3 linked regions of the Oceanicoccus sp. KOV_DT_Chl genome follow. The protein of the gene in region 3 interacts with the protein of the main gene of each other region in a pairwise test. Links are inferred from orthologs where the notes say so. Each region holds a gene or a part of one and is shown on either strand. Other genes may lie near its edges.

Region 1 (10,563 bases), on a different replicon or contig from region 3:
TAAACCTTGAATATTCGAAGGAAATATATTTTTGGGGCTAACTGATAAACCCATACGGAAAACCGCTTTGGCAAACATATTGTTAGCACTAGCAGAACCGGTACCGTTGACATTGGCAAATTTGATTACCAGATCATTGACGGAAGTGATGTTGTTAACTGTTGTCATAATACTACCCGCCCGCCTTAATTACTGTTAGCCGTAACTTCGTCGGCATAATTACCGGCTTTAGTTACTTCATACATAAACTTCTGCATATCCCAAGCTGCAGTAGGACAGCGTTCGGCACACAAACCACAATGCAAGCAGACATTCTCATCCTTTACCATAATGCGCTTGGTGGGTAGCGCATCCGTTGAAATATATAAATCCTGTGACAAATTATTAGCTGGCGCACTTAAGCGAGTACGCAACTCGGCTTCATCTTCAGCCGGAGCAGTAAAGGTAATACAGTCAGTCGGACAAATATCAACGCAGGCATCACACTCAATACATTTAGCTTCGGTAAACACCGTTTGCGCATCACAATTCAGGCAACGTTGTGCTTCAGCAAAACCTATCGCGGTATCAAAGCCCAGCTCAACTTCCATTTTACGATCAGTTAATGACAGCTGAACTTCGGCATGAGGTACGGCATAGCGCACATCATCGACCACGCTGCTGTCATAGCTCCATTCGTGAATACCCATTTTTTGGCTAACTAAATTAGTCCCCGGGGCCAAACGCTCACTAACACTTTTACCGTTGAGAAATAGATCGATAGAAACTGCCGCCTGATGGCCATGAGCAACAGCGGTAATAACATTTTCCGGACCGAATGCAGCGTCACCACCAAAAAAGACTTTAGGGTTTTTAGATTGGAATGTTTGCGTATCAACTACTGGCATATCCCACTTACCAAACTCCACGCCTAAATCACGCTCAATCCACGGGAAAGCATTGTCCTGGCCAATAGCGATACAAACATCATCACATTCAATCAGTACTGGCGCTTCACCGAGGCTCACCAGCGAACGCTTGCCACTGTCATCATATTCGGCGCGCACCTTGTCGAACTTCATGCCAACTAATTTGCCATTATCAACAACAAACTCCAGTGGCACATGATTTTCAAACATTGGAATGCCTTCGCGTTCGGCATCTTCAATTTCCCAAGGGGAGGCTTTCATTTCAGAACGCGGGCTGCGCACTACGACTTTAACGTCCTGGGCACCTAAGCGGAGTGAAGTACGGCAGCAATCCATGGCGGTATTACCACCACCTAATACAATAACTTTTTTGCCAATCGCTTCACGGTGCTCAAACGCCACACTGGACAACCAATCGATACCAATATGAATATTGTCTGCACCTTCTTCACGACCCGTGATGGTCAAATCGCGACCTCGGGGGGCACCGGTACCGATAAAGACCGCATCATAATTTTTATCTAAAATTGTTTTTAAACTGTCGACATAGTGATTGTATTGAGTCACTACGCCCATATCAGTAATGTAATTAACTTCCTGATCCAGCACTTGCACTGGCAGCCGGAATGAAGGGATCTGGCTACGCATGAAACCGCCACCGGCGGGCTGGTCATCATAAAGGTCAATCGAGTAGCCCAGTGGCATTAAATCTCTGGCCACGGTTAATGACGCTGGTCCGCCGCCAATCAAGGCAACACGCTTGCCGTTTTTCTGCTCGGGAATAACCGGCATCAACGCATTAACGTCATCGTCATTTTTATTATCTGCCGCTACCCGCTTTAACCGACAAATCGCCACCGGTTGTTCTTCTACTCGACCACGTCGACAAGCTGGCTCACAAGGGCGGTCACAGGTGCGACCTAGTACACCGGGGAAAACGTTAGATTCCCAGTTCACCATATAAGCATCGGTATAACGCCCGGCTGCAATTAAGCGGATATACTCTGGAACAGGGGTATGCGCCGGACAAGCGTACTGACAATCCACGACTTTATGAAAGTACTCCGGATCTTTAATATCTGTTGGTTTCAAAACTGCCTTCCCGATTTAAATTTAATGTAATAAGCTAATTGCCGGAGTGTTTATCACCCTCTTTTCCCTGCTTCGTTCTAGCGCCGAATTACAGACAAATAAGCCTGCCAATTAAAGCATAAGCCACTAACAATATCAGTAGCTATGGTTTATTTTATTGGGCAAAAGTACAGTTTTTATTGCTATCGAGAACTACTGAACAACGCTGAGCAAGCATTAATTTAAATTTAGTAAAGCGTTGTTATAGGTAATTTGACTACAGATTTATCCCTACCATGAACAAGGTCTTGTCTTCACCAAAATTTCCACCAGGGACCCTGCAGTTCTTTCTCGCAACTATTGAGTTGTGATTGGTAGCGCGCAGCCCGCGCCGAGACTTTTTTTGCCACGCCTTTTAGCCATGGCTTTTTATTATAAGTACGCCGATTAAAGCCACCATGACCTTCGTGGTAAGCCAGATAAAGGTGGTAAGTATCATCTGGCTTGATATTGCATTTCTTCCGACTGACGCTGTTATACCAACCAATAAAATCAATAGCGTCAGCAAAGTCATCCCGATCCGCGCCATAATTACCGCTGCTCTTGATATACCAATCCCAGGTATCATCTTTCGCTTGTGAGTAACCATAGGAATCTGAAGGCCTGGGACCAGGAATAAACCCTAAAATTTTGGTGCGCGGTGGTTTTGCTTTCTGTTGGAACCGGGACTCTTGATACATGATTGCCATCATCGTGGGAATAGGTAAATACCAATTACTGCGCGCGTCTTCAGCCTCATCATACCAATCATCTTTTTCCCGAAAGATTTCACAGATATTACTTTGGTTTTTGGGTGGGGAGACGGTGCAGCCAACCAGAAAGAGTAGCGGTAACAATAACAGCAGCAGATATTGTTTTTTATTCATAACACCACTTCTAGTTGATCGCTGATATTTGTCCAGTAAAAATCAAAGTGCCTGATATTTTTTCAGCAATATTAAAAATCCGGCCTCATCAATGACATCGACACCGAGTTCTTGCGCCTTGGCTAATTTTGAACCTGCACCAGGCCCCGCCACCACACAATCAGTCTTTTTTGACACGCTACCCGCAACTTTAGCACCCAAATGCTGCAATTTCTCTTTGGCTTCACTGCGCCCCATTTGCTCCAAACTCCCGGTCACCACATAAGTCATGCCAGCTAATGGCAATTGATCCGCAGATTTAACGACGACGTCGGGCCAGCGAATGCCTGCAGCCTGTAATGCCGTCAATAATTGTTGACTGTGCTCGCCCTGAAAAAAATCAAACACATGCTTTGCCACAATAGGCCCGACATCATCAACTGCCAGTAACGCTTCTCTATCAGCCTGCACAATAGCTGGCAAGGACCCAAAATGTTTCGCCAAGCACGCGGCAGTAGCCTCACCCACTTCGCGAATACCTAAAGCAAATAAAAATTTAGCCAAGGTTGTCGCCTTACTTTGTTCGAGTGCCGCCACTAAATTTTCAGCAGATTTTTGGCCCATGCGCTCCAAGCCAATCAACCGCTCTACCGTTAAGTGATACAAATCAGCGACAGAGCCAATAAGATTCTCATCGACTAACTGTTCAACCAATTTATCGCCAAGACCATCAACATCCATAGCTTTGCGAGAGGCAAAATGTTTAATCGCTTCTTTTTGTTGGGCGGCGCACACCAATGCGCCAACACAACGGGTGACGGCCTCACCCTCAATACGTTCGACAGGGGAATCACACACTGGGCACTGCTCTGGAAACACAATCTCGCGGGCATCATCAGGACGCCGCTCTAGCACCACCTTCGCCACCTGCGGTATCACATCACCGGCCCGGCGCACCACGACAGTATCGTTAATTTTGACACCCAGCCGCTCAATTTCATCGCGATTATGTAACGTCGCATTGCTCACGGTAACGCCACCCACAAATACGGGCTCCAATCTCGCCACCGGCGTAATCGCACCAGTGCGGCCCACCTGGAAATCCACACCCAACAAACGAGTAATTTCTTCCTCCGCAGGAAATTTATGGGCGATTGCCCAACGCGGGCCTTTAGCGGTAAATCCTAACTCGGCCTGCAGTTCCAGCTCATCCACTTTATAAACGATGCCATCAATGTCGTAAGCCAGATCCTTACGCTTAGCGAGCAAGTAATCGTGATACTGCAAACACTCATCGATCGTCGCAACCACACGCATTTCGGAGTTGATACGAAAACCCCATTGTTGCAGTTGCTGCAAAATAGCACTGTGTTCGATCGGCAGCTTGCCACCATCCACTAATCCTACGCTGTAGCAACACATTTCTAGCGGCCGCTGCGCAGTTAAACGCGAATCCAATTGCCGCAAGCTACCGGCGGCAGCATTGCGCGGGTTTACAAAGAGTTTTTCATTATTAGCGCGAGCCCGTTCATTCAGCGCATCAAACCCCTTCTTCGGCATATAAATTTCGCCGCGGACTTCCAGCACATCAGGCCAACCCTCACCTAATAAGGTCAGCGGGATCGATTGAATAGTACGTACATTGTGGGTAATGTCTTCGCCAACCGAGCCGTCTCCGCGAGTAGCGCCCGCTCCAGCTTGCCATTGCGATAGAGCAAGCTAACGGCTGCGCCATCTAATTTGGGCTCACAAACCAAATGAAAACTTTCGTCCTCACCCAAGCGATCCAATAAGCGCTTACCAAATTCCTTTAACTCCTGCTCATTAAATACATTATCCAAAGACAACATGGGTACTTCATGACGCACTTGCTTGAAACCGGCCAAGGGTTCGGCACCTACCCGTTGGGTTGGTGAGTCCGCAGTAATTAATTCAGGATGTTCAGTCTCTATTGCTTGCAGCTCACGCATCAAGCGATCGTATTCCGCATCAGGTACAGAGGGATCGTCGAGGGCGTAATAACGATAGTTATGCTGATTAATAGTGGCGCGTAACTGTGCTAGCTGCAGGGATAATTCAGGGATTGATGTCATGACTTTGAACAACTACGACGGAGATTAGAGAAGCGGTTTAAATAAACCACGCATTAAACATGCGTCAGCTGACGGCGCTGATGTTCCTGCAAGCGTTGGCGACAATGCTCGAGTGTTTGATTAGTCATAGCACTACGCGACTCATCCAGTAACACACCATTCAAATTGGTCACCAGACACTGCGCGGTTTCAACCATACATTCAAACGCTTTGATGGGATCTTTAGGCCCAGGCACACTCATAAAAAAGCAGACACCGGGAGTAGTAAAATCTTCTATGGTGTCAAGATCAAAAAAACCTGGCTCGACACTATTGGCCATACTGAATTGAACCGCGCCATTGCCGCCTTTTTCTTCGTGGCGATGAAAAATATTCATATCACCAAAGCGCAAATCGCAGGCCAATAAGATATGAAGTAAATCTGGACCTTTAAAGGCTTCTTTTTTAGCAATGACATTAATCACCACCACTTCTTCAGGATTAGTTTCGACGCGGGAAGATTTGCTTACCGCTTTTGTCTCTGCTTCACGCTTTAGCTGGGCAATGTCCTGAGGCTTATCTTTTGTTGTGGGCTGCTCTTCCTTTGCCGCCATTGCGGCTACGGCGACATCGATAGGATCAGGTATTTCATCAGGCAAGTCATTGGCATTATCAATGACAGATTCAGCTGCGGTCAATTCATCCGCAACTGACTCCATTAGCATCGGCACGGATTGCTCCAGGTCCAACTCTTCATTGCCACCGCGACGGCCGACAATGCGAGCACCACCCGCAGGCAATTCGCCAGTACCGATATCATCATCACTGGCACCAGCGGAGTTCAGGAATTGTTTATTTAAAGCCATGCGAATTCTACCGCGACGCTCATTGCGCATGCGGCGATAGCCATCAATCAGCACTGCTAAAATAAGCAGCACACCAACAATGAGCATCCAGTCGCGAACACCGAGTTCCATTGTAGCCTTAATACCTTTGTGAATGAGTCAAAAAATGCAGCACAATAGCTGCGTTAATCATAGCCAAACTAATTAACTATAAAGGTATAAGTTAGCACCAGTTTAGCGCATTGCAACTCTGTTCAAACCGCTGAGCGAATACGTCAGAAGCCAGCACTGCCTGCAGCCAACCCATCCCTCTACTATTAGTACCCGTTATATCGCCGCAAGTTCCGCAGCCTCATCAACATCCACCGTCACCAGACGAGAAACGCCAGGTTCATGCATGGTCACGCCGAGCAATTGATCGGCCATTTCCATCGCAATTTTATTGTGGGTGATGTAGATAAACTGTACCTGCTTGGACATTTCTTTTACCAGACGGGCATAACGCCCCACATTGGCATCGTCCAATGGTGCATCAACCTCATCCAGCATACAGAACGGCGCTGGGTTCAAACGGAATATAGAAAATACCAGGGCGATAGCCGTCAGGGCTTTTTCGCCACCAGACAATAAATGAATGGTGCTGTTACGCTTGCCTGGTGGCCGTGCCATGATAGCAATACCAGTATCCAATAAATCATCACCGGTCATTTCCAGATAAGCTGTACCACCGCCAAATACTTTCGGGAACAACTCTTGCAAACTGCTATTCACCTGATCGAAGGTATCTTTAAAACGCTGGCGAGTTTCTTTATCAATTTTATGGATAGCATTTTCCAAAGTCTGCAAAGCTTCTTCCAGATCAGCATTCTGCGCGTCTAAATAAGTCTTACGTTCTGACTGGGATTTATACTCATCAATTGCCGCTAAATTAATGGGCCCCAAGCGCGCGATACGCCGCCCAATACTTTCCAGATTCTCATGCCACAATTTTTCTTCTGCATCTTCAGGCAGATTAGCCAGCACGTTATCCAGCTCATATTGGGTTTCAATCAACTGTTCTTCCAGGGTGCGACGACGAACTTGTAAACCCTGCACTTCTACACGGCCGCGCTCCAATTCGGAACGAACGGTTTGCGCACGAGCTTCAATCCCGCTGCGCTTGCTTTCAGCCTCACGTAAACCATGCTCAATTTCATCAACCTTGCGTCTGGCCTCAGTTAACTCCTCTTCGATTTGCAAACGCTGCTCTAGCTGTGTTTCCAGCTCCAGTTTTAATTCTTCCACCGGGTCATCAGAACCACTAATACCTTCCAACAAGGTGGTGCGCCGCTCTTCTAACTGCTCGACCTGATAACGGGTACGCTCGATATTTTGACTCATCGAATCCAATTGCGCCCGCAGCGATTGATAGCGCATCGCTAATTGGTGGGCTGAGTCTTTATCATGGCGGGCTGCTTGACGGGCATTATCCAGCACCGTACGACACTGGTCGCGTTGTGCCAGTAACGTTTCGCGCTGACTGGAATCCTGCTCCATAGACTCAATCGCTTCCGACAAAATCATCCGTGCTTCGCCCAGACTTTCCTGCTCCATCTGAAACTGTTCACGGCTTTCAGCGATTTCACCGCTGATGCGTTCGCGGCGTGAACTGATCTGCTCGATGTTAACTTGCTTGGCACTCAGCGCTGAACGCAGCTCTGAATGCTTATTGTTCTGCGACTGCGCTTCACGCTGCAATTGTTCGCGACTGGTTTCCAGAACCTTTAATTTCTCACGGCCTGCTGCCAATTGGCTATCAAGCGACTCAACGCTTTGCTCGGCATCAACCATGCTGGCGGTCAGTGTTTCTAACTCCTGCTGCCGCTGTAATACACCGGCCTGCTCATCAGAGTCTTTAGCAACTCGCAACCAGTTGGAACCAATCCATAAACCATCCGCGGTGACTACTGACTCATGGGCAGCGAGCTGACTGCGCAACGCTAACGCGGCCGTTAAATCTGCCGCCACATAAATTCCCGCCAACAGCGATTGTGCCTGCTGACCACTCTCCAGTTTACTGGCTAAGGTGTCTGCCAAGGAACCTTCATTGAGCGCAGGTGTATTGGCATCTAATAGCGTAATGCTGCCGTGCTCGAGATTAGCTGCCAACGCAGCAACAGCATCCAAACCATCGACACAGACAGCTTGCAGATGCTCACCTAAAACCGTTTCAACGGCGGTTTCCCAACCACTAGCTACTTTTAAATTTTCAGCCAAACGGGCCTGGCTATCCAGACCACTGGATTTTAACCAATCACTGATCGCACCCTGCTGCCGACCTAGCGCCGCCTGCTGCAAAGCTTCTAACGACGCATGCCGACCGCGCATACTTTGCAGCTGGTTGCGCGACTTATCCAACTCGGCACCCAGCTCAACATTGCCATCGCGCAATTGCTGAATCTCATCGGTCTGCTGTTCTAACTTTAACTGCTGCTCTTCACGCTGCATGTCGGCTTCAGCCAACTGCTCGTTTAGCAACTCAATTTCTTCTTCAACCGGGCCGGCGCTTAAACCTGACTTTTCCTCTTCCAGTTTTTCAATACGTTGCTGGATGCGACTCAGCGCCTGTTCAAGATGTTGAATGCGGGATTGCTGAACCTCTGCTTTCTGCCGTGGCTCCAACGCTTTCTGATTGAAATCATCCCACTGCTGCTGCCAGGCTTGCATCGACTCTTCAGCGTCAAGCAATGCCGCTGCGGTTTCTTCTTCGGAACTCTGTGCCAATTCCAGCTCTGGCTGAATCTCTTCAACTTCAGCCGACCAGCGCTCCTGCTTCTCGGTATCGGTAACTAGATGCTGTTTTGACTCTTGATAGTTGCGCTCGGTTTGCGCCAAATCGTCCTTCAATTGGCGGCTGCGTTCCTGCTGATGTTGAATATTCTGTTCAGTACGGGAGATTTCAGCGCCAATACCATAGTAACGGGCTTGTACTTCGTTGAAGCGATCCATGGTATCGGTATGAACGTCGCGAAACTTTTCGATATCAGCATCAACGGCGCGCTGTTCGGCAATCACCCCTTCCAGCTTAACTTCCAAGTCACGGATGGAGGTTTCGTAGACTTTGACCTGACCGTCCAGGGACTTCCATTGCAAGGCCTGTAATTGCGCCTTTAACAATCGCTCCTCTTTTTTCAACTCCGTATAGCGCTCAGCCGCTTGTGCCTGCCGCTGCAAATGCTGTAGCTGGCGTTCAAGCTCATCGCGCAAGTCAGTTAAGCGCTCAAGGTTTTCCAGTGTGCGACGCATGCGGTTTTCGGTTTCACGACGGCGCTCTTTGTATTTGGAAATACCGGCGGCTTCTTCAATAAAAACCCGCAGCTCTTCTGGCTTGGATTCAATCAAGCGGGAAATCATACCCTGCTCGATAATGGCGTAACTGCGCGGCCCTAAACCGGTACCTAGGAAAATATCAGTAATATCCCGGCGACGGCACTTGGTGCCATTGAGGTAGTATTCGGAAATGGCTTCGCGGGTGACTTTGCGGCGGATAGCGATTTCCGCAAAGCGGGCATATTCACCGCCGACCTTGCCATCGGTGTTATCAAAAACCAATTCAATGGAGGCCTGCCCCACCGGCTGACGATTAACCGAGCCGTTAAAAATAACGTCGGTCATATTCTCGCCACGCAGGTTTTTAGCCGAGCTTTCACCCATCACCCAACGTACAGCATCGATAATATTAGACTTACCACAACCATTCGGGCCGACAACACAGCCCAGATTTGATGGAAATGACACAGTGGTTGGATCGACGAAGGATTTAAACCCCGCCAGCTTGATACTTTTTAATCGCATTATACTTTAACTTTTACTTTATGTTATCGGCGTAACTTGTTGTATTTATTATAATTACTATTTCAAAATACGGTCGATTTATTACGCCACCAATTCCCCAGTAAACGGCGCTTAGTGTATAGCTTTTGCCGCAGCAGGACTACGTTGAAATGGGGCTTTTTCGGATTTTTTTACACCTTGATGACAGCGGCAGGCTATTGCACTTGCTCGCTGATCTGCAGACTGATGGGTCCGGCTTGCTGCGCGGTTTGTACGGGACCAAATACGCCCTCCCAATCACCGGGGCCGCGATTAGCGATACCGTTTTTGGAAATACGGGCAATGACTTCCACCTGCTCAAAGCTGGAAAGATTTAAACCCGGCGCCATCGCCATAGAATCATCCAGAGTAACTATGGCTGGCAAATCTACCACCCGCAAACGCGCCACCGCCAACGGCATTCTCGGCCCCGCTACGGCGCGAGCAAAAACGAAGACTGCAGAATCGGGATCAACCGCCACTTGTTCAGCTATGGAAACCTGTAATTGTAAACTGACCGCTATTGCTCCGCCTTCTGCAGCCGGAGCCGGGGCCTCATCTAATACCACGCCACTTTCAGCCAACAGCGATTTAGCCTGCTCGATACCGGCAGTGATCATTTGTCGATTGGGTGATACCGGCCCCAGCATCGGTAATAATTGCTGCCAATAGCCAATAGCCTGCTGGTATTCGCCCGCTTCAAAACTGGCGATCCCTAACATGCCCAGTACCGTAGGCTGCTGTGGGTTCAGCTGCAATGCTTTATCAGATATCGCCTGCACTTTGGGCGTCAATTGACGATTGGAAGACAAATACAGTGACTGCGCATATTGTGCCAGCACCGCCGGGTCTTCAGGGTACACCTGCGCCAGCCGCTGATAAGCGTCGGTAGCAGCAGGATAATTGGCCA
Region 2 (10,503 bases), on a different replicon or contig from region 3:
ATAACACCCGCGCCAAGCGCAACTGTGCTTGTAAATTAATTTCGGTAGTAGGATTTTGCGCCAACACCCACGTTAACTCTTGCTCAGCAGTCGCCAAATCATTGGCTTCTACCGCCAGCTTGGCTTTAAACAAGGCAGCAAATTGTGCATAGGTTGAGCCGGAGAAGTCATTTTTCAGCGTGTCGGCCAGATGATTGGCGGTAGCCTTTTGCGAACTGGTCACCACGCCATTCTCACCTGCAGCAGCTGACAATAAATTCTGATAAATTGCCGAGGCCGCATCAACTGTAGCCTGTTGCTGGGTCTGATACGCCTGCCAACCAAATACACCGGCAATAGCTAGCACAATGGTAATAACCGTAGATTGGCCATTTTCACGCCACCATTTCTTAAGTTGTTCGACCTGTTCGTCTTCTGATTGAAAGCTATCCGCCATAGTTATACTCGCTCACTAACTGTCATTATTAATGTATTTATTTATTGACCGACTAAACGATCACTAACTATTAAAAATTGTTTGCAGCTGCGTAGCTAATTCAGCAACGGCTACAGTTTGTTGTTCACGCTCTTCGCGCAACCACTTAACATTGATCTGATTCAGCGCAGCCTCATCATCACCCAGCACCAGAGCGATAACCGCACCACTGTCATTGGCCTTTTTCAACTGTTTCTTAAACTTACCACCACCACAGTGAAACATCAGCTTCAATGCCGGTAATTCAGTCCGTAGCGCCTCGGCGATTTTGACCGCGGCTAATTGTGCCTGATCCCCAGCCACAACAAAATAAATATCGGGCTGATTGGTCAAAGTTGACGGTATATTTCCGGTTTCGGCCAATAACAGGCATAACCGTTCGATCCCCATCGCAAAACCCACCGCAGGAGATGGCTTACCCCCCAGCTGCTCAACCAAGCCGTCATAGCGACCACCGGCACAGACCGTGCCCTGCGCGCCTAACTGATCGGTTACCCACTCAAACACAGTTTTACTATAGTAATCCAAACCGCGCACCAGTTTCGGGTTTAGCCGGTATTGAATACCTACCTCATCTAACAGCTGTTTTAGTTGTTCAAAATCTGAACGCGACTCCTCATCCAGATAATCGGTTAGCACCGGCGCCTGTTGTAAAATTTGCTGCGTCTGCACATTTTTACTATCGAGAATACGCAGCGGATTTGAACTCAAGCGGCGCTGGCTATCTTCATCCAATTGATCAACATATTGATTAAGATACTCAAGCAGTGCAGTTCGATAATTAGCCCGCGCCTCCAAGGTACCAATACTGTTCAGCTCCAGCGTGACATAGGGCATCAAGCCTAATTGCTGCCACAGTCTCGCCGTAATCATAATTAACTCAGCGTCGACATCGGGACTTGCCACGCCAAAGCTTTCTACTCCAATTTGGTGAAACTGCCGTAGCCGACCTTTTTGGGGTTTTTCATAACGGAACATCGGCCCCGTGTACCACAAACGCTGAACTTGCTGATTATCTAACAAACCATTTTGCAAACAAGCACGCACACAACTAGCAGTACCTTCAGGACGCAAGGTAAGACTCTCGTCATTACGATCGTTAAAAGTGTACATTTCTTTTTCAACAATGTCGGTCACTTCACCGATCGAACGTTTGAATAATTCCGTCTGTTCAAGAATTGGAAAACGGATTTCCTGGTAGCTGTAGCTGGACAAGACTTGACTGACCGTGCGCTCTAGATACTGCCAAAGCGCAGAATCGGCTGGCAATAAATCATTCATGCCACGTATGGATTGTATTTTAGCCAAGGTTATTCCTTACACATTTTCTTTAAAGTATTAAATCAAGCTGACTAGGATTGCTTGGCAATCAGATCTTGTTCCGCCTTTTGTTTGACTGCAACTTTATCGCGAATCAAACCCTCAAGGTGATCGATTAAATTTTCTTTGCCAACTTTATGATCTTTTTCACCGTCGACATAAATCAAGTGTTTGGGTGTACCGCCAGTCAAACCGATTTCGGCTTCTTTAGCTTCGCCAGGGCCATTAACAATACAACCGATAACCGCCACATCCAACGGTGTAGTGACATCTTCCAAACGACCTTCCAGCGCATTCATCGTTGCCACTACATCAAAATTTTGCCGTGAACAACTCGGGCAGGCAATAAAATTAATCCCTTTGCTGCGCAGCTTTAAGCTTTTAAGAATTTCATAACCCACTTTAACTTCTTCAACCGGATCAGCCGCTAATGACACCCGAATAGTGTCGCCAATGCCATCCATTAGCAGCATACCTAAACCTACTGCAGATTTAACAGTACCACCGCGTAAGCCACCGGCTTCGGTAATGCCCAAATGCAAGGGCTGGTCTATTTGTGCCGAAATCTTTCGATAGGCGGCAACAGCCATAAACACATCAGAGGCTTTTACGCTTAATTTAAAATTTTGAAAATCCAGACTATCGAGGATATCAATGTGGCGCATGGCCGATTCCACCAAGGCATCCGGGGTTGGCTCACCGTACTTACGTTGCAATTCTTTTTCCAAAGAACCGGCATTTACCCCAATACGAATAGGAATATTTTTGTCTCTGGCAGCATCAATAACTGCGCGCACTTTATCATCGCGCCCAATATTACCTGGATTGATCCGCAAACAATCAACGCCGTATTCTGCAACTTTTAAGGCAATTTTGTAATCGAAATGAATATCAGCAACTAACGGCACACTCACTTGCTGGCGAATTTTTTTAAAAGCCTCGGCTGCGTCCATGGTCGGCACTGACACTCTTACAATATCTGCACACGCAGCTTCTAACTGTTTAATTTGTGCCACCGTTGCAGCTACATCGCAGGTATCAGTATTGGTCATACTCTGTACCGAAATAGGCGCATCACCACCAACCGCTACATTACCCACCATAATCTGGCGAGTTTTTCTTCGTTTAATGGGGGATTCCATCTGCATGACTGCTACTAACCTCTGGCGCTTTACGAGCCTTTACAACGTTGTAAAATACAAAAAACTTATAACTGACCGACAGTAAACCGTGCTGAATTATTCTCCTCATTCACTGTAATCGTCACCGGGTCGCCATTAAAATCAAGGCTAACCCCGGGTGCATAACCCAGCAATACTTTAAAGGGGGCTGCACCGCTCAATTCAAGTGTGTCGCGGGCACGCTTCAAATTTGCAAAAATAACTGTGTCATTGCTATCTTTCACTTCAACCCAACAATCATTGGTAAAACTAAAATTCAGCAAGCTTTTAGCCTCGGACTCAACGCTTTCTGCGCCTGCTGACGTCAGCCTTGGCTGCCCGTTTGTTGTTGATTGGGATAATACTGGCGACACTGCCTCCGCGACTAAAGTATCAGTCGCGGTGGGCGCTGCTATCATGTCATCAGCAGACTCCTGATCAATAGCACTACCAGCCATAATGGCCGCAGTTTCGGCATCAGTTGCTAACTGCTGATCAACGATAACTTCAGTACTCTCAACCACTACATTTTTTTCCGCACTACTATCACCCCCCAATACCAACCACAAAATCGCGATAACAAGCAGAGTGGCAGCCAAAAACCAATATTGAAGAGAATGGCCTTTACCCAGCGTTTGAATTTGAACTGGCCCGTAATTTTTAGGTGCATAGTTTGTTTTAGTAGAAACCGTCGGACGGACTTGTAAATACGCTTCGATTAAAAGATCAGTATTCAGACCCAACAATTTTCCATAAGACTTTAAATAGCCTTTACAAAAAATATCACCGTTCAAGTTAGCGTAATCGTCAGATTCAAGCGCTTCTACCTGACGCGGTAACAACCGCAATTGTTCAGCCACTTCACGAACAGTCATAGACTGAGCTTCACGAGACTTGCGCAGTGCATTCCCAGGACTATCTGCTAACAGCTCATCAATCATTGAAGCGACACCATCATTCATTGCCAAAAGCTTCCTTATACAGCAAATATTCTTTTGAGGTTGGATATAAGTTTTTCAACGCTAAAGCAAAACTCGACAGCTTATTTCGATCATCAAACTTATCGGCTAAGCGAATCCCCAGCCACAACGCTTCGGCGGGCTGTTTTTTTGCCTGCGCTTGATAGGCGTCATAATATTGTTGTGATTTTGGATAATCGCCTAACTGGTAATACACATCAGCCAGTTGATACATCAAGGCGTAATTCCGGCGCTGCATTAAATAAGCTCGATTAAAAGACTCTTCGGCCTTATTCAGTTTATTCAACTGCATATAGGCACGCCCCAAATTCACATAGGCAGCCGCACGTCTTTCATACAAGGTATCGCTAACAACGATTTCCAGTTGCTCAGTGGCTTCTTTATAACGTTTTTGAGAATATAAAAATGTGGCGTAATTATTTCTAACCCGGGAAAAATCACCATTTAACCTAATCGACTTTTTATAATTTTCTTCAGCCAACTCGAATTCGCCGGTATTTTGAAACACCAAGGCCAATGCCTCATAGACCTCAAAGGAGGTATCATCAATTTCCAGTGCATTTTTCAAATGCCGCTTGGCTGCCTGCCAATTACCTTCGCGAATATAGGTTCGCGCTAGTTGCACAGAATACTCCAGCGCTTTCACATCATCTTGCTTGTCGCCTATTCCACCCCGTTCTGTGGTCACACAAGCGGCTAAACCTAACAATGAACACAGCAGTAATAATCTAGCCAGCACTCTAATCACTTTATTATGTTGAAACCTCATTACCCATATCCCGTTATCTTTCATTAGCGAACATTTAATACCTGAGTTTGAGTATAGTTCGCTCTGTGCCGTTCGCTACGTTTCGTGCGATCAGCCACCTGACCCACCAGTTGTCCGCAAGCAGCATCAATATCATCACCGCGGGTGCTGCGAATGGTGGTAACAAAACCCGCTGCATTTAGTATTTTCCAAAAACGATCAACGGCATTTTTACTGGGACGGCGATAATCAGACAATGAAAACGGGTTAAAGGGAATCAGGTTGATCTTACAGGGGAAATCTTTCAGCAATACGGCTAATTCTTTTGCCTGCTCGACACAGTCATTAACACCGGCAATCAACGTATATTCGACGGTGGTAACGCGATGTGTATCCGACTGCTTGGACCAATAGTTTTCACAGGATGCTAATAATTTTGCGATAGGATAGCGCTTATTGATCGGTACCAGTTCATTACGCAAAGTATCGTTAGGCGCATGCAGCGAAATAGCGAGAGACACTTCTGCAACTTCAGCCAATCTATCGAGTGCAGGTACTACGCCGGAAGTACTCAGCGTCACACGACGCTTTGAAATCCCGTAACCAAAATCATCCAGCATGATATTCATCGCAGCAACGACATTGTCAAAATTCAATAGCGGCTCACCCATTCCCATCATTACCACATTGGTAACAATACGCTTATTGGTAGAGGGAAAGCCATCAAAGGATTTTATGGCCAACCAAACCTGGCCGATGATTTCAGCAGCGGTTAAATCACGCTGAAACCCTTGCTTGCCGGTTGAACAAAAACTGCAATCCAGACTGCAGCCGACCTGTGACGACACACATAAGGTACCGCGCTCGCCATCAGGAATTAATACAGTTTCTACTAAACTGCCACCAGTAACGCGAATCGCCCATTTGCGGGTACCGTCACTCGAGTCGTGCTGCGAAACAATTTCAGGGGGCCGGATTTCAGCACACTCACTTAACCGCTCCCGCAATACTTTACTGACGTTAGTCATTTGATCAAAGTCATCGACACCTTGATGATGGATCCATTTCAGTATTTGCTGGGCACGGAAAGGTTTTTCCCCCATAGACAGAAAAAATGCTTCCATCTGTTCACGCGAAAGCCCAACAGATTGGTTTTATCTGCTGGGGCTTTCGTGTTTGCATCGACTGATGCGTGCTGAACAGGGTCAGTCATCTATCATTCAACTTGAGCTTACGCCCGGTCACACTGATCGCTAGTCGCGAAGAAGTAAGCAATTTCGCGCGCTGCTGATTCTGGAGAATCAGAACCGTGAACAGCATTAGCATCAATTGATTCAGCGAAATCAGCACGGATTGTACCGGCAGCGGCTTCTTTAGGGTTGGTAGCACCCATCAGCTCGCGATTTTTGGCAATAGCATTTTCGCCTTCCAATACCTGCACTACTACCGGGCCAGAGGTCATGAACTCAATCAAAGCGGGGAAAAACGGACGACCCTTATGCTCGCCGTAAAAACCTTCAGCTTGCTCGCGGCTTAAACGCAGCATTTTTGCTGCAACGATGCTTAAGCCATTTTTTTCAAAACGGCTGTAAATCTCACCGATAACATTCTTGGCAACTGCATCGGGCTTAACAATAGAAAAAGTACGTTCAACTGACATTGGAGACTCCGTCATTTAATCTTAATCCGGCGAATACCTCACCGAAGCTTGAGAGGGTAAATTGGCGATTAGGTTCCTGCCCAATCGACGAAATTTTAGAGCCGCAAATTATACGCACATTTACGGAAAAATAGTATAAATAATACGCACTTAGGAGATATTTTTAGAGGATTCTCTGGCTGGCTGCCACACAGACAATCAGCTTGCCTGCGCCGCCTTGGCGATAGCTTGAATACGCGCCACTATCGACTTCAGACCGTTACCGCGAGTAGGGCTTAAATGCTGCTCCAGATCGAGCTGGCGAAAGTAGCCATCGACATCAAAAGCGGTAATTTCCGCTGCGGTCTTACCATCAAATGCCGCCATCACCAGCACCAACAGACCTTTGACAATAACTGCGTCGCTATCAACGGTAAAATTCAGCACACTCTGATCAACCTGAACATCTAGCCAGACGTTACTTTGACAGCCCTTGACCAATCGCTCGGGGTATGCAGAGACGCATCCATTGCCGGTAAATCCTTACCCAGATCAATAATGTATTTGTAGCGCTCTTCCCAATCGTCAAAAAAGGATAAATCTTCAAGGATTTCGTCAGTACTAACCATCGTTGCCAACCATGTTTAAACTCGCCGTATTGCCATTGTGCTGCGGGGTTCTGAGCCATAAAGGCCGCTAAAAAAACAATCCCGCTTCCAACTGGGCCTCTTCACTCATCATTTCACGACTCCAGGGTGGGTCAAACACCAACTCTACCTTTACCGCTTTGACATGAGGCACTTTACCGGTCCGGTATTCGACATCGCTGACCAATACCGGCCCCATTCCACAACCGGGGGCAGTTAAGGTCATGGTGATATTGACCTGACCGGCAGCCTGGTCAATCGCCACTTTATAGATCAGACCCAGCTCTACCAGGCTGATCGGAATTTCAGGGTCAAAAATGCTATCCAGCGCCTGCCAGACTTGCTGCTCATTGATTTGGCCGCTGCCATCATCAACAAACTCCAGCACTTCCGGCTGCTGCCCAATGGCCTCAGCATCGGTGCCATCAATCCGCAGCATATTGCCCTGCCAGGTAACGGTATAGTTACCCCTAGACTTTGGTTGATCGATATAAATTGCCCAACAGGAATAATTACCGGCTCACCGGAAGGGACGCGCCGCGCGGGACAGTCGCGCTGGGTTACTACCATCGATTGCTGCATATTGTTTTCCTGCAGCTAGGCTACGCTGAAACTCTCGCCGCAGCCGCACTCGGCCACCACATTGGGGTTATTGAATTTAATAACGCTATTCACACCTTCATTCACATAATCTATTTCGGTACCGTGCAGCAGCGCCATGGCATCGGCGGCAACCGCCAAGCCGACTTGATCATTGGGCTGTAATACCACATCCCCGTCCTCGGCAGCATCGACCAAATCCAACACATAGGCATAGCCGGTACAGCCACTCTCCTTAGTGCTTAAACGAACAATTTTTCCTTCTTTGCCAGCCAACGCGCGCTCAAAATGGCGCAAGGCGGCCTCGGTCATGCTGACCGTTTGGGCATTCGGATCAAAGCTTGCAACTGTCATATCTACTCCATCAACTGGTAACACCAAGCCCGCGACTTAGCCCAGCATTGTTTTAACTTTGTTTAAACCGGCAAATAAGGCATCAACCTCAGCCAATGTGTTATAGAGCGAAAAAGATGCCCTGGCAGTACCGGGTACTTGCATCCTCACCATCAAAGGCTCAGCACAGTGATGCCCGGTGCGGATCGCAATACCCTGCCGATCCAATAGAAAGCCTATATCTGCCGGGTGTCCTTGCGCCATCACAAAACTCAACACCCCTACTTTATTGGGGCAGTGCCTACTAACTTCAAGCCATCAACTGCCTGAGCTAATTCGGTCGCGTGCGCCAAGAGTGCCGCCTCATGGGTCTGCACTGCAGCAATATCCAGTTGCGAAAACCAGCGTACGGCCTCCCCCATACCAATCGCGCCGGCAATATTGGGGTACCTGCTTCTAACTTGTAAGGTATACATTCCAGCGAGCAGTTTGATAAGTCACCTCGGCAATCATTTCACCACCGGTTTGCCATACCGGCCAATCGGTCAATAATTCCTCACGCCCCCACAACACACCACCAGTGGGACCAAATAATTTATGCCCTGAAAATACATAGAAGTCACAGTCCAACGCCTGCACATCAACGGACTCATGAGCAACACCCTGTGCACCGTCAATCAAAACCCAGGCACCCACAGCTTTCGCTTCTGCAGTCAGTTCCTCGATCGGATTCAATGTACCTAAAGCATTCGACACATGAGGAAACGCCACCAACTTAGTATTACTGGAAAGCAGCTGACTAAATGCATCGCGATCCAATTCGCCACTGTCTTTAATCGGCGCAATTTTCAAGGTCGCTCCGGCCTTTAAACACGCTTGCTGCCACGTAACTAAATTAGCGTGGTGCTCCATTTCTGTCACCAACACTTCCTCACCTGCAGACAGCAACTGGGACAAACCGTTAGCAACGACATTTATCGATTCAGTAGTGCCCGACGTCCAGATAACTTCACAGCGATTAGCGGCATGCAAAAAATCCGCAATAATATCTCGCGCACCTTCATATAAACGCGTGGCCTCATCGGCCAACTGATGAGCCCCACGATGCACATTGGAATTGCAGGTGGTGTAATAATGTACCAGCGCATCAATCACACACTGGGGTTTCTGAGTAGTTGCAGCGTTATCCAAATACACCAAAGGCTTACCATTTAACTGGCGAGCCAAAATGGGAAACTGGGCACGAATAGCTTCAACATCAAATCCTGAAGTTGCAACTGCCACGGTATTCATATCAACACTCATCATCCAACCTTTATTTCACTTCCATTTGCGCAAAACGCTCACGCAACTGTGGCCGCAACCACTCAGCCAAAATGGTATTCGGCATTTGATCAACCAACTCATTGATAAAACCAAAGCTCAGCATAACTTGTGCCTGCGCCTTGCTAATGCCCCGCGACTGTAAATAGTACAAGGCCTTTTTATCAATCTCGGCAATCGTAGCGCCGTGCGCGCAACGCACATCATCGGCATAAATTTCCAGCTCAGGCTTGGTGTTGATTTCGGCATTACGCGACAACAACAAGTTACGATTATTCAATTCGGCCAGCGTTTTTTGCGCATCGCGATGAATATGGATACGACCGTTAAACACGGCACGAGCATGATCAGCCACAATACCGCGAACATTTTCTTCGGTAGTACAATTAGGAACTGCGTGTTCAATAGTGCTATGCAAATCAAACAACTCTTCCCCATCAAGCAAGTAAATGGCATTCATCTGCGTTTCCGCGAACTCACCACAATAATTGACATCAACATCGAGTCTTGAAAGTTTGCTACCAAACCCAACCAAAGTGCTATTGAGCTTTGCCTTGGCCGCCAAGTTAAAGTGACTACCACCAATAGATAGTGCCTCACCAGTCTGCAAGGCGAAACGGTAGTGCTCAAGCTCAGCATTTGCAGCGATGTCGTATTCAGCAAAGCCGGTATTAAAGCTTGGCGCACTGCCATCAAAATCTTCAACCACAGCAATTTTGGCGCTCTCTCCGACACGCACCAATATCCGCGTATGGGCCTCACAACCTTCGCTTAATCTGACAACTACTCGCAGCGGTTGCGCTATGTCAGCATTTGCCGCTACATCAATTAATAAACCCGAGGTCGCTAACGCATCGTTGACCAAACCAAATAAATGCCGCTGCGGCTTGGCATTGCTAAACGTTTCTGTTGCCCACAATTTATCTTCGGCAGACACCTCGGCAAAAGCTGTTATCGATAAGCCAGCGGGTAAATTGTCGGCCACCGGCGTCACCAGCTCTCCATCAACAAATATCAAATCGATACTGTTTAAACTCTCGACAGGGTCGACGCTGACTTTCGCGTGATTCGCCGCACTGGTAAATGTCGAATCAGCAATTGCCACTAACGGCGTGTATTTCCAAGCTTCGGTCCTACGCGTTGGCCATTGCGTATCTCGCAACAATTGTAGTGATGCCTGCCGCTTCGGCGCCAACCAATCATCTACCGCTTCGGCACGGCTTACTGCATTCAGTAACCACTGGCTCATGCAGACTGCTCCTGCGAATCCAGCTCTGA
Region 3 (10,568 bases):
GGGCGACAACGCAGCACTGTCACCCCAACTCTTCCTCTAACTCACGATTCAAAGCAGTCTGCACAGATTCCCCTGCTTCTACCTTGCCGCCAGGAAATTCCCACAAGCCACCTTGATGACTCTCGGTAGGTCGCAGCGCAATCAGGATTTGTTGCGACTCATTGCGGATAACGCCGACGGCGACATGTACTAATTTTGTCAACTCAGTCTCTTTTAACTGCCACTTATTTAATTTATGAACTACTTAAACCTAAGAACGGTAATCCGCGTTAATACGAACATACTCATCAGATAAATCTGTGGTCCACACGGTTGCTTGCTGATCCCCTCTGGATAAATCCACGGCGATGGTAATCTCTTCTTCGTCCATAGCCGCCTGACCTTGCTGCTCAGTATAACTGGCGGCACGGCAGCCCTGCTCCGCAATTAGCACGCCGTTAATACTCACGGATACTTTGTTAACATCCAGCTGTTCAACGCCAGCCCGACCAATCGCCGCCAACAACCGCCCCCAATTGGGGTCACTGGCAAACAAGGCCGTTTTTACCAACGGTGATTCGGCTATGGTATAGGCTACTTGTAAACACTCTCGTTCAGAAGCGCCACCGCTCACGGCTACCGTGACAAATTTATTAGCGCCTTCGCCATCACGCACCAAGCCTTGCGCTAACTCAATAAAAACAGTGGTAATTGCATCTAACAGAGGTTGATACAGTGCGTCATTTATAGCACTAACTTTACCAGCAGCGGCTTGACCCGTTGCTACCAACATACATGAATCGTTAGTCGAGGTATCACCATCAACGGTGATACGATTAAACGATTGATTAGTCGCCTGCTGAAGAATAGTGTTTAAAATTTCCGACTCAACCGCCGCATCGGTTGCCACATAACCCAACATAGTGGCCATGTTAGGCTTGATCATGCCTGCACCTTTAGCAATACCCGTCACAGTAATCGTTTCGCCCAGGTGATCAAATTGTAACGATGCCGCCTTGGGCGGGTATCTGTGGTCATAATACCGCTAGCGGCCAACGTCCAACCGTTTTCATCAAGCTCAGCGAGACCCTGCGGCAAAGCGGCGGTTATTTTCGCTAGCGGTAACGGCTCACCAATAACCCCGGTAGAAAAAGGTAATACCTGCTCTGCAGCGACGTCTGTTAATTGAGCCAACGCCTGACAAGATGCCACACTGTCCTTCAACCCCTGAGGGCCGGTGCCGGCATTAGCGTTGCCAGTATTAACCAGTAAATAGCGGGGCGCCTGTTGTGCAATATGACGTTTGGCAACTTGTACCGGCGCGGCACAAAACGCATTTAGGGTGAACACACCTGCTGCCGTCGCGCCTTCACAGAGCTCCATCACGACTAAATCCTGACGACCAGGACGCTTAATGCCTGCACTGGTCGTGCCCAAACGAAAACCCGCTACCGGGTGGAGCGTGGGTAATTTTCCTTCACCGACTGCCATTTTTAGATACCTTCAATTAATCTATGGGCTGAAGAGCGTCCTATCAGGAAAGTTTGCCGTGACATTGTTTGTATTTTTTGCCCGATCCACAGGGGCAATCTTCATTACGGCCAACCTTTTTTCCTTCGCGAACAAAAGGTTGCGAATCAGCTTCTTCTGCATTGCCACTGCCTGAGTCATCGCCAATTGCCGAAGCTGAATCATGCTTGAACTCTAAATCTTTCGCCTGCGCAGCTCGCCGCTGTTCTTCCAATGCGGCCAATTCATCTTCTCGCTGAATACGAACATTCGATAAAAACCGCACCACATCATGTTTTAAGCTATCTAGCATCGCCTCAAATAAAGCGAAGGCTTCACGCTTGTATTCCTGCTTGGGATTTTTTTGCGCATATGCACGTAAATGGATACCCTGCCGCAATTGATCCATAGTCGCCAAATGCTCTTTCCACAGATTATCAAGTATCTGCAGCATAATATGTTTTCCAAGCGGCGAATCTCGGGACCAATCTCATCCGCTTTTGCCTGATAGGCTACAGCCAGTTCAGCAATAATTTTTTGTCTTAAAGGCTCTTCATGCAGATTGTCATCTTCGTCCAGCCATTTTTGCAATGGCAGCGGCGCAGAAAACTCCGCTTCAAGACGCTGTTCCAAACCGGAAATATCCCACTGCTCTTCTAAGCTTTGTGGTGGGATATGCTGGTCAATCACCTCATTGATCACGTCTTCACGGATAGCTTCGATCGTCTCGGAAATATCTTCAGCTTCCAACAAATCGTAACGCTGCTGATAAACGATCTGTCGCTGATCGTTGGAAACGTCATCAAACTCCAATAAATTTTTACGGATATCAAAGTTTCTACCTTCGACTTTGCGCTGCGCTTTTTCAATGGAGTTAGTCACCATGCGGTGTTCTATCGCTTCACCTTTTTCCATACCCAGTGCTTGCATAAAACTGCGTACGCGATCAGAGGCAAAAATCCGCATTAAATTATCTTCCATAGAAAGATAAAAACGCGACATCCCGGGATCACCCTGACGACCAGCACGGCCACGCAATTGGTTATCGATACGTCGGGACTCATGACGCTCAGTACCAATAATATGGAGACCGCCCGCTTCTAACACAGCTGCATGACGCTTTTTCCAGGCGTCACGTAATGATTGGATTTGCTCTGCGCTGGGATTGTCCATTGCGGCAATTTCTACTTCAACATTACCACCCAACACAATATCGGTACCGCGACCGGCCATATTGGTTGCAATCGTCACCACACCGGGACTGCCAGCCTGGGCAATAATTTCCGCTTCCTGTTCATGAAATTTTGCGTTCAGTACTTTGTGTTCAATTTTGGATTGTTTGAAACGCTTGGATAATTCTTCTGAAGTTTCAATCGACGCAGTACCCACTAAAACTGGCGCACCTTTGGCAGTGAGCTCTTTAACATCATTGACAATGGCATCGTATTTTTCGCCAACTGACAAATAGACCAAATCATTGAGATCAATACGCGATGGCACAACATTGGTCGGAATAACCACGACCTCCAAGCCATAAATCTGGGAAAATTCAAATGCCTCTGTGTCTGCAGTACCAGTCATACCCGAAAGCTTATTGAACAGACGGAAATAATTTTGAAAGGTAGTAGAAGCTAATGTCTGACTTTCGGCCTGAATATTTACACCTTCCTTCGCTTCAATTGCCTGATGCAAACCCTCAGACAAACGACGGCCCGCCATCGTGCGACCAGTGTGCTCATCAATCAACACCACCTGATTATTTTGCACGATGTATTCGACATCACGATTAAATAATTTATGCGCGCGCAAGCCGGAATAAACATGTTGTAGCATCGCCAAATTAGATACCGAATATAGACTTTCACCTTCGGCCAACATGCCAGACTCAGATAACAACTCCTCTACAAATAAGTGACCTTGCTCGGTCAATTCAATCTGACGGGCCTTTTCATCAACAGTAAAATGGCCTTCATCAACTTCAGTTTGTAATTGCAACTTCGGAATTAATTTATTAATACTGCGATACAGCTCTGAACTATCCTCTGCCTGCCCTGAAATAATTAACGGCGTACGCGCTTCATCAATCAATATTGAATCCACTTCATCGACAATGGCAAAATTCAGACTGCGCTGAAAACGATCTTCCAGCGTAAACGCCATATTGTCGCGCAGATAATCAAAACCGAATTCATTATTGGTGCCGTAGGTAATATCACACGCATAAGCAGCACGCTTGGCTTCAGGATCCTGGCCAGAAACAACAATACCTACAGTTAACCCTAGAAATTCATACAGCGGCCGCATCCAATTAGCATCACGACTTGCCAAATAATCATTTACTGTAATGACAAACGCGCCTTCGCCAGTTAATGCATTCAGATAAACAGGTAAAGTAGCAACCAGAGTTTTACCTTCACCCGTTCGCATTTCTGCAATACGCCCTTGATGCAAGGTAATACCACCAATTAATTGCACATCGAAGTGACGTAAACCTAAAGTACGTTTGCCTGCCTCACGAACGACAGCAAAAGCTTCGGATAATACTTGATCCAGTTTTTCACCTTCGCTTAAACGCTGTTTAAATTCACTGGTTTTTTGTTGTAATTGCTCGTCACTTAACGCTTGGAGGGTTTCCTCAAAACCGTTAATTTCTTGCACAGTTTTACCCATGCGCTTGAGCGTCCGGTCATTTTTACTACCGAAGATTTTTTTGGCGATATTTCCCAACATAATATGACTACTTATAACTGTTATTGTTTGAACGCAAAAACGTGAGCAAATAGCTCACGCAAAAAGAAAATAACTGGAAGAGAAAATTCAGCGACTGGCGCGATGAATATAGCTGGCAGGGTCAACAGGGCGACCATGTTTATAGACTTCGAAATGCACGTGAGGCCCCGTAGACCGACCACTGCTTCCCATCAAGGCGATAACCTGCCCCTTCTTAACAATATCACCCACTTCAATTTTGTTTTCCAGATTATGAGCGTAGCGAGTAATGTATCCGCTACCGTGGTTAATCTCAACCAACTGACCATAACCGTAACGCTCACCGGACCAAGTAACGACACCAGAACCCACTGCAACAATATCACTGCCTAACTTACCGGCAAAATCAACGCCTTCATGCATCGCCAAGCGGCCATTAAAGGGATCCGTACGATGGCCAAAGTGCGACGACATCCAGCCTTTCTTAATCGGCCTACCAGCCAAGAATACTTCATCTTCAATTTTACGATTGGCTAATAAGGTTTCAAGAATTTCTAGCTGCTGTTCACGATCATCAACGCGGGCCACAAGATTATTCATGGCATCGACAAAATCGGGGTTTTCGTAGAAAGCGCCTTGCTCGTCAGTTTCGGGACCACCGAGAGCCGGCAATTGACTAAAATCGAATTCGCCTTTGTCTAACTTGGCGACGGTGGTGATACGTTCGCCCAGCGCATCCAAGCGGACTAGCCGAGCTTGAATTTCTGCCATTCGAAGAGTAAGCGCTTGTACACGTTGCTCAGTCTCTTTTTTGGTATTGGCAACCAATTCCTGTTCTTTACGATTTTTTTCTTTCATTGCAGACAGTGCCTGCAAATCTAACACTTCTCCCTCGTTATCTGCGAGTTCATAACCAGCCACTACCCCCATACCCAACGGCACGCCCAATAGGCACAGAGAAAGCAATGTGCGGGTCCAGCGACCAAGTGAAATCGATTTCGACTGGCCGTGTTTACCGCTGACGATAATGACTTTCATAGAATTTTCAGCTGGATAGTGAGATTAAATAGAATCTGGTTGCGTTGTGGGGGTAAATATCGCATATAACTCCAATTAATACCAATTTTAGGGGCTATAAAATAGTGAACGCGGTCAAACTTTGGACAAATATTAACGGCAGTCAAATGCTGCCGTTGTATTTAGGCGACAGCAACGGGTGCCATATACGAAATAGGCGCTTTTGACTGATCCTCAAAAGTCACCACTTCCCAGGCATCAGTTTGCGCAATCAAGGCCCGCAAAGAAGCGTTATTAAGGGCATGACCAGACTTATGAGCTTTAAATTCACCAATCAAGCTATTGCCCAACAAGTACAAGTCACCGATGGCATCCAGCACCTTGTGCTTAACGAACTCATCTTCATAGCGCAAGCCATCTTCATTGAGGATACGGTACTCATCTACCACTATCGCGTTATCAACACTGCCGCCCTGAGCCAAGCCCTTGGAGCGTAGGTATTCAATTTCATGCATAAAACCAAAGGTACGTGCCCGGCTAACTTCCTTTACAAAGGAGGTACTGGAAAAATCAAGCGCAGCCTTACCGGTACGATCACGAAATACTGGATGATCAAAATCAATGGTAAAAGACACTTTAAAGCCATCAAAAGGCAGGAAACTGGCTACTTTATCACCATCAGTCACCGTAACTGGGCGCTTAATACGAATAAATTGCTTGGCCTTTGGCTGTTCTTCAATACCCGCTGATTGGATAAGGAATACAAATGGGCCAGCACTGCCGTCCATAATCGGGACTTCAGCAGCACTTAATTCTACATAGGCATTATCAATACCCAAGCCTGCCATTGCCGACAGTAAATGCTCGACGGTAGAAACCCGAACATCATCTTTCATTAAAGTAGTCGAGAGAATAGTGTCGCCGACATTCTCGGCTCTGGCAGCTATTTCGACCACCGGATCCAGATCGGTGCGACGGAAAATAATCCCGGAATCGACAGGAGCTGGAAGTAGTGTGAGGTACACCTTTTCACCGGAATGGAGGCCGATACCGGTAGCGCGGATGGCATTGCGTAGAGTACGTTGTTTAATCATGGCAAATCTTCATTGGTTCTGATCGTATGCGCGGAGTGATGACTTACCCCAAAAAGCGCTGAAACCTGCAGCATCTGGCTAAATATGGACAAAAAACCACCGAAGCCTTAGAAGTGAGGCGCGAATACTACCAGAGAACTGGCCTAACACCAAACCCATTAACTCCCTTTTAAAGCAGCGCATCCCTGCGCCAAACCATATTCTTTGCTAGATCCTGAGACCCGTAACCAAACGATTTAATCCGCCTGTCTACGTAAAAAGGCAGGAATATCCAAATATTCCATATCCTTGTCCTCTTTAGGTACAGCCGCTTCGCGACCCATCGCTACCTGAGGGTTATTACGCATGACAGTTGGACGATCCAACGTTCGGTAATCAGGGTTAACTGTATCAGCTAGTTTATTTTCAACCACTTTTAATGGCGCTTCGCTGAGCTGATCGCTACCCAAACCAGTGGCGACCACAGTAACCCGTATTTCATCTGACATCTCTGGGTCAATAACAGTTCCCACCACAACGGTGGCATTATCTGAAGCAAATTCTTCGATAGTGTCACCCACCTCGGAAAACTCACCCAAAGACAGGTCCAAACCAGCGGTAATATTGACCAAAATACCGCGCGCGCCCTGCAAGTTAATGTCATCCAGTAACGGGCTGCGAATAGCGGCTTCAGCAGCTTCGCGAGCTCGATTTTCACCTCGCGCGCAACCTGTTCCCATCATCGCCATGCCCATTTCAGACATAACCGTGCGCACATCTGCAAAATCCACATTGATCATCCCCGGGCGGATAATCAAATCGGCAATACCCTGAACCGCACCTAGCAACACATCGTTAGCGGTTTTAAATGCCTCTAACAAGCTGGCACTTTTTCCTAACACATCCAGTAAGCGGTCATTGGGAATAGTGATTAAAGAATCAACATTCTGCTGCAATTCTTTCATCCCGTATTCAGCAATTTGCAATCGCTTTTTACCTTCGAAACCAAATGGCCGGGTAACTACAGCGACAGTTAATATACCCATATCTCTGGCAACTTCGGCCACCACTGGTGCAGCCCCCGTGCCAGTACCACCGCCCATACCGGCGGTGATAAAGACCATATCAGCACCTTGCAGTGCTTCGGCAATACGATCCCGGTCTTCTAGAGCAGCCTGACGACCTACTTCCGGATTGGCACCAGCCCCCAAACCTTTAGTAATATTTCCGCCTAACTGCAATACGGTGGTGTTATCAATATTGGTCAAGGCTTGCGCGTCGGTATTGGCACAGATGAAATCTACACCTTCTACGTTATTCGCTATCATGTGCTTAACGGCATTACCGCCACCGCCTCCCACACCTACAACCTTTATGACCGCGCTCTGTGGTACGTTATCAACTAGCTCAAACATGGTTTTTCTCCCTTGGTTTTTTATTTCTGTCGCCGACGAATCGGTTTCAGAGATCTTGCAATTAAAAGTTTAAATAACAGTATTAAAAATTACTTTTGACCCATTCTTTGGCCTTACTAAAAATACTTTCCGACGAAACCTGTGGCCGCGAACCACCTACACGACCTTCCGTTTGTTGCTTCAAGCCGTATTGCAACAAACCAACACCCGTGGAATAAATAGGATTGCGAACGATATCAGCAAGACCTTCTACATTCTGTGGCGCACCTATTCGTACCGGGGTATGAAAAATCTCTTCAGCCAATTCAACGACTCCTTCCATTTTAGAAGTACCACCGGTTAGCACGATGCCAGCAGCAATCATGTCTTCATAACCACTGCGTCTCAGCTCGGCTTGTACCAGCGTAAATAATTCGTCATAACGCGGCTCAACTACTTCGGCTAAAGCTTGACGCGACAAATCACGCGGCGGACGATCGCCAACACTGGGAACTTTGATCGTTTCATCGGCCCCGGCCAACTGCGTTAATGCACAAGCATATTTAATTTTTATTTCATCGGCGTTTTGCGTCGGTGTTCGTAGCGCCATCGCAATATCGTTAGTTACCTGATCACCGGCAATTGGAATTACACCGGTATGACGAATGGCTCCCTCGGTAAAAATTGCAATATCGGTAGTACCACCACCAATATCTACCAGGCAAACACCTAATTCACGCTCGTCTTCAGTTAACACGGCATAACTTGATGCCAGCTGCTCTAAAATAATATCTTCTACTTCCAGGCCACAACGCCGAATACATTTTTCAATATTTTGAGCCGCATTTACTGCACAAGTAACCAAGTGAACCTTGGCCTCCAGACGCACACCCGACATACCTAACGGTTCTTTTATACCTTCCTGAGTATCGATGACATATTCCTGCGGCAGAATATGCAGAATTTTTTGATCAGCCGGAATCGCCACTGCCTGCGCCGCGTCAATCACTCGCTCCAAATCCAGTGCGTACACTTCCCGATCACGAATCGCGACAATACCGTGTGAATTTAAACTGCGGATATGACTGCCGGCAATACCGGCATAAACCGAATGAATTTGGCATCCTGCCATCAACTCCGCCTCTTCAATAGCACGCTGAATGGACTGCACTGTGGATTCAATATTAACCACCACGCCTTTCTTTAAACCGCGTGAAGGGTGCGAGCCAATACCCACAATTTCCAAGCCGCCCTCTTCCGTAATCGAACCAACAATGGCTACGACTTTAGACGTTCCTATATCTAGACCGACAATCATTTTATTGTCTGTTCCGGTGCCCATTAGACAGCACTCCCCATTATTAAAGTCATTGCTAAAATTTTAATCATTATGATTTCTCACTGCGCCAGCCCACTGCAAAACCATTGCTATAACGCATATCAATCGTTTTAATCTGAGCGAAATCTGCGGATAAACCCTGTGCATAGGTTGCCAATAATCTGCGCATTTTTTCCATTACTTCACTATCACCTAGCTCAACCTCTATCCCATTAGTCAGCACCAGCGACCAATTACCGCTTTCCGTTAAAGCTAACTTTTTAAGTTCCAAACGCTGGGAAGCTAAACCCTTGCTTAACTCCGAAAGTGATTCATCACTTGCTGCTCACTGTCTTTAGGCCCCAACAATTCTGGCAAACCACTGCCATTGGCAGCCCGCTTATCCGGCGAAAAAACCTCTCCACGATGATTTAGATAAGCGTGATCCCCCCAATGAGCGATCGCTTTTTGTTCTATCACAGTAATCGCTATCTCGTCAGGCCAGTGCCGCTCTACCATCACATCAAAAACCCAGGGCTGCTGGTTAAGCTGCAGACGAATACCATCTAAATCCAATAACAAAAAACCACTACCTAAAAATACTTCAACTGCCGCCACTAATTGTTGCCGCTCGACATTAACGAAGTCGCCATTAATCACCACTCGGCTTACCGGTTGATCCAACTTGCCAGCAACTACCTGTACAACGACAACAGACAACGCAATCACTACCGACAGCCACAGCACAGGTAAAAACTGCCTGCCATTGAAGGTGCGTGACGGTTTTGACTGCTTGCTGCTGGCCCCGCGCACTTTTGTTTTCTTGCTGTTAAACCGTAGCTGCATCATTTAATTTTTAGCTTCCGCAATACTCAGCTGTAAAATTTTCAGTACTAAATCGGCAAAACTCAATCCGGCCGCTTTTGCTGCCATCGGCACCAAACTATGGCTGGTCATACCTGGAACAGTATTTACTTCCAGTAAATAAAATTGTCCCTGTTCATTCTGCATCACATCGACGCGACCCCAGCCTTTGCAACCAACGCTATCGAATGCCGCCAAAGCCAACTGTTGCAACTCCTGTTCTTTTTCTGCTGATAAACCACAAGGACAGATATAACGGGTATCCTCAGCAATATATTTTGCATCGTAATTATAAAAGCCATGATCCGTTTCCAGTTTTATTGGCGGCAGTGGTTTATCACCCAATATCGCAACGGTAAATTCCGCACCACTCACCCATTGCTCAGCCATCACCAAACTGCCATAGGGCTTGGCTTGTTGATAAGCTGCTGCTAACTGTTCAGCCGTGTTGGCCACCGCCATACCAATACTGGAACCTTCAGTCGCCGGTTTGATAATCACAGTACCCCACTGCTGAATAATACCCACCCAATCACTGTCTTCAGTTAACTCAACAAACGACGGCGTCGATAAATTGATTTTTTCCCATATTTTTTTACAGTGAACTTTATCCATCGCCTTCGCCGAGGCAGCGACTCCACTACCGGTATAACTTAAACCTATTTTTTCCAACTCAGCCTGAACATTACCGTTTTCACCATCGCC

The links.
Region 1: the proteins of ftsZ (region 3) and zipA interact in binary tests that used the Escherichia coli proteins (3 or more experiments, as listed by UniProt). The link is inferred for Oceanicoccus sp. KOV_DT_Chl from one-to-one orthologs.
Region 2: the proteins of ftsZ (region 3) and rlmN interact in binary tests that used the Escherichia coli proteins (3 or more experiments, as listed by UniProt). The link is inferred for Oceanicoccus sp. KOV_DT_Chl from one-to-one orthologs.

The regions. Positions count from the first base shown.
Region 1 is NZ_FQLF01000007.1:164,661-175,223, forward strand. What follows is about bases 3,983-6,946. They hold zipA (cell division protein ZipA), read right to left. Parts: upstream 5,934-6,946; coding sequence 5,031-5,933; downstream 3,983-5,030. Other genes in these bases: smc (chromosome segregation protein SMC), read right to left, coding at 6,129-6,946. In the rest of the region: UNITIG_RS21965 (2-oxoacid:acceptor oxidoreductase subunit alpha), read right to left, coding at 1-168; UNITIG_RS21970 (FAD-dependent oxidoreductase), read right to left, coding at 186-2,000; UNITIG_RS21975 (transglycosylase SLT domain-containing protein), read right to left, coding at 2,294-2,905; more of smc, read right to left, coding at 6,947-9,635; c-type cytochrome biogenesis protein CcmI, read right to left, coding at 9,830-10,563. UniProt on the Escherichia coli protein: Essential cell division protein that stabilizes the FtsZ protofilaments by cross-linking them and that serves as a cytoplasmic membrane anchor for the Z ring.
Region 2 is NZ_FQLF01000001.1:381,178-391,680, reverse strand. What follows is about bases 3,768-6,671. They hold rlmN (23S rRNA (adenine(2503)-C(2))-methyltransferase RlmN), read right to left. Parts: upstream 5,808-6,671; coding sequence 4,728-5,807; downstream 3,768-4,727. Other genes in these bases: ndk (nucleoside-diphosphate kinase), read right to left, coding at 5,915-6,343; pilW (type IV pilus biogenesis/stability protein PilW), read right to left, coding at 3,910-4,704; UNITIG_RS01765 (RodZ domain-containing protein), read right to left, coding at 3,768-3,917. In the rest of the region: UNITIG_RS01780 (tetratricopeptide repeat protein), read right to left, coding at 1-436; hisS (histidine--tRNA ligase), read right to left, coding at 500-1,783; ispG (flavodoxin-dependent (E)-4-hydroxy-3-methylbut-2-enyl-diphosphate synthase), read right to left, coding at 1,828-2,943; more of UNITIG_RS01765, read right to left, coding at 3,003-3,767; UNITIG_RS01735 (iron-sulfur cluster assembly accessory protein), read right to left, coding at 7,567-7,923; Fe-S cluster assembly protein SufD, read right to left, coding at 9,218-10,474; Fe-S cluster assembly ATPase SufC, read right to left, coding at 10,471-10,503.
Region 3 is NZ_FQLF01000005.1:635,990-646,557, forward strand. What follows is about bases 5,624-8,592. They hold ftsZ (cell division protein FtsZ), read right to left. Parts: upstream 7,703-8,592; coding sequence 6,545-7,702; downstream 5,624-6,544. Other genes in these bases: lpxC (UDP-3-O-acyl-N-acetylglucosamine deacetylase), read right to left, coding at 5,624-6,308; ftsA (cell division protein FtsA), read right to left, coding at 7,785-8,592. Also shown: UNITIG_RS20325 (M23 family metallopeptidase), read right to left, coding at 4,306-5,235; more of lpxC, read right to left, coding at 5,397-5,623; more of ftsA, read right to left, coding at 8,593-9,023; UNITIG_RS20345 (cell division protein FtsQ/DivIB), read right to left, coding at 9,070-9,291; UNITIG_RS20350 (cell division protein FtsQ/DivIB), read right to left, coding at 9,315-9,848; UNITIG_RS20355 (D-alanine--D-alanine ligase), read right to left, coding at 9,849-10,568. UniProt on the Escherichia coli protein: Essential cell division protein that forms a contractile ring structure (Z ring) at the future cell division site. The regulation of the ring assembly controls the timing and the location of cell division.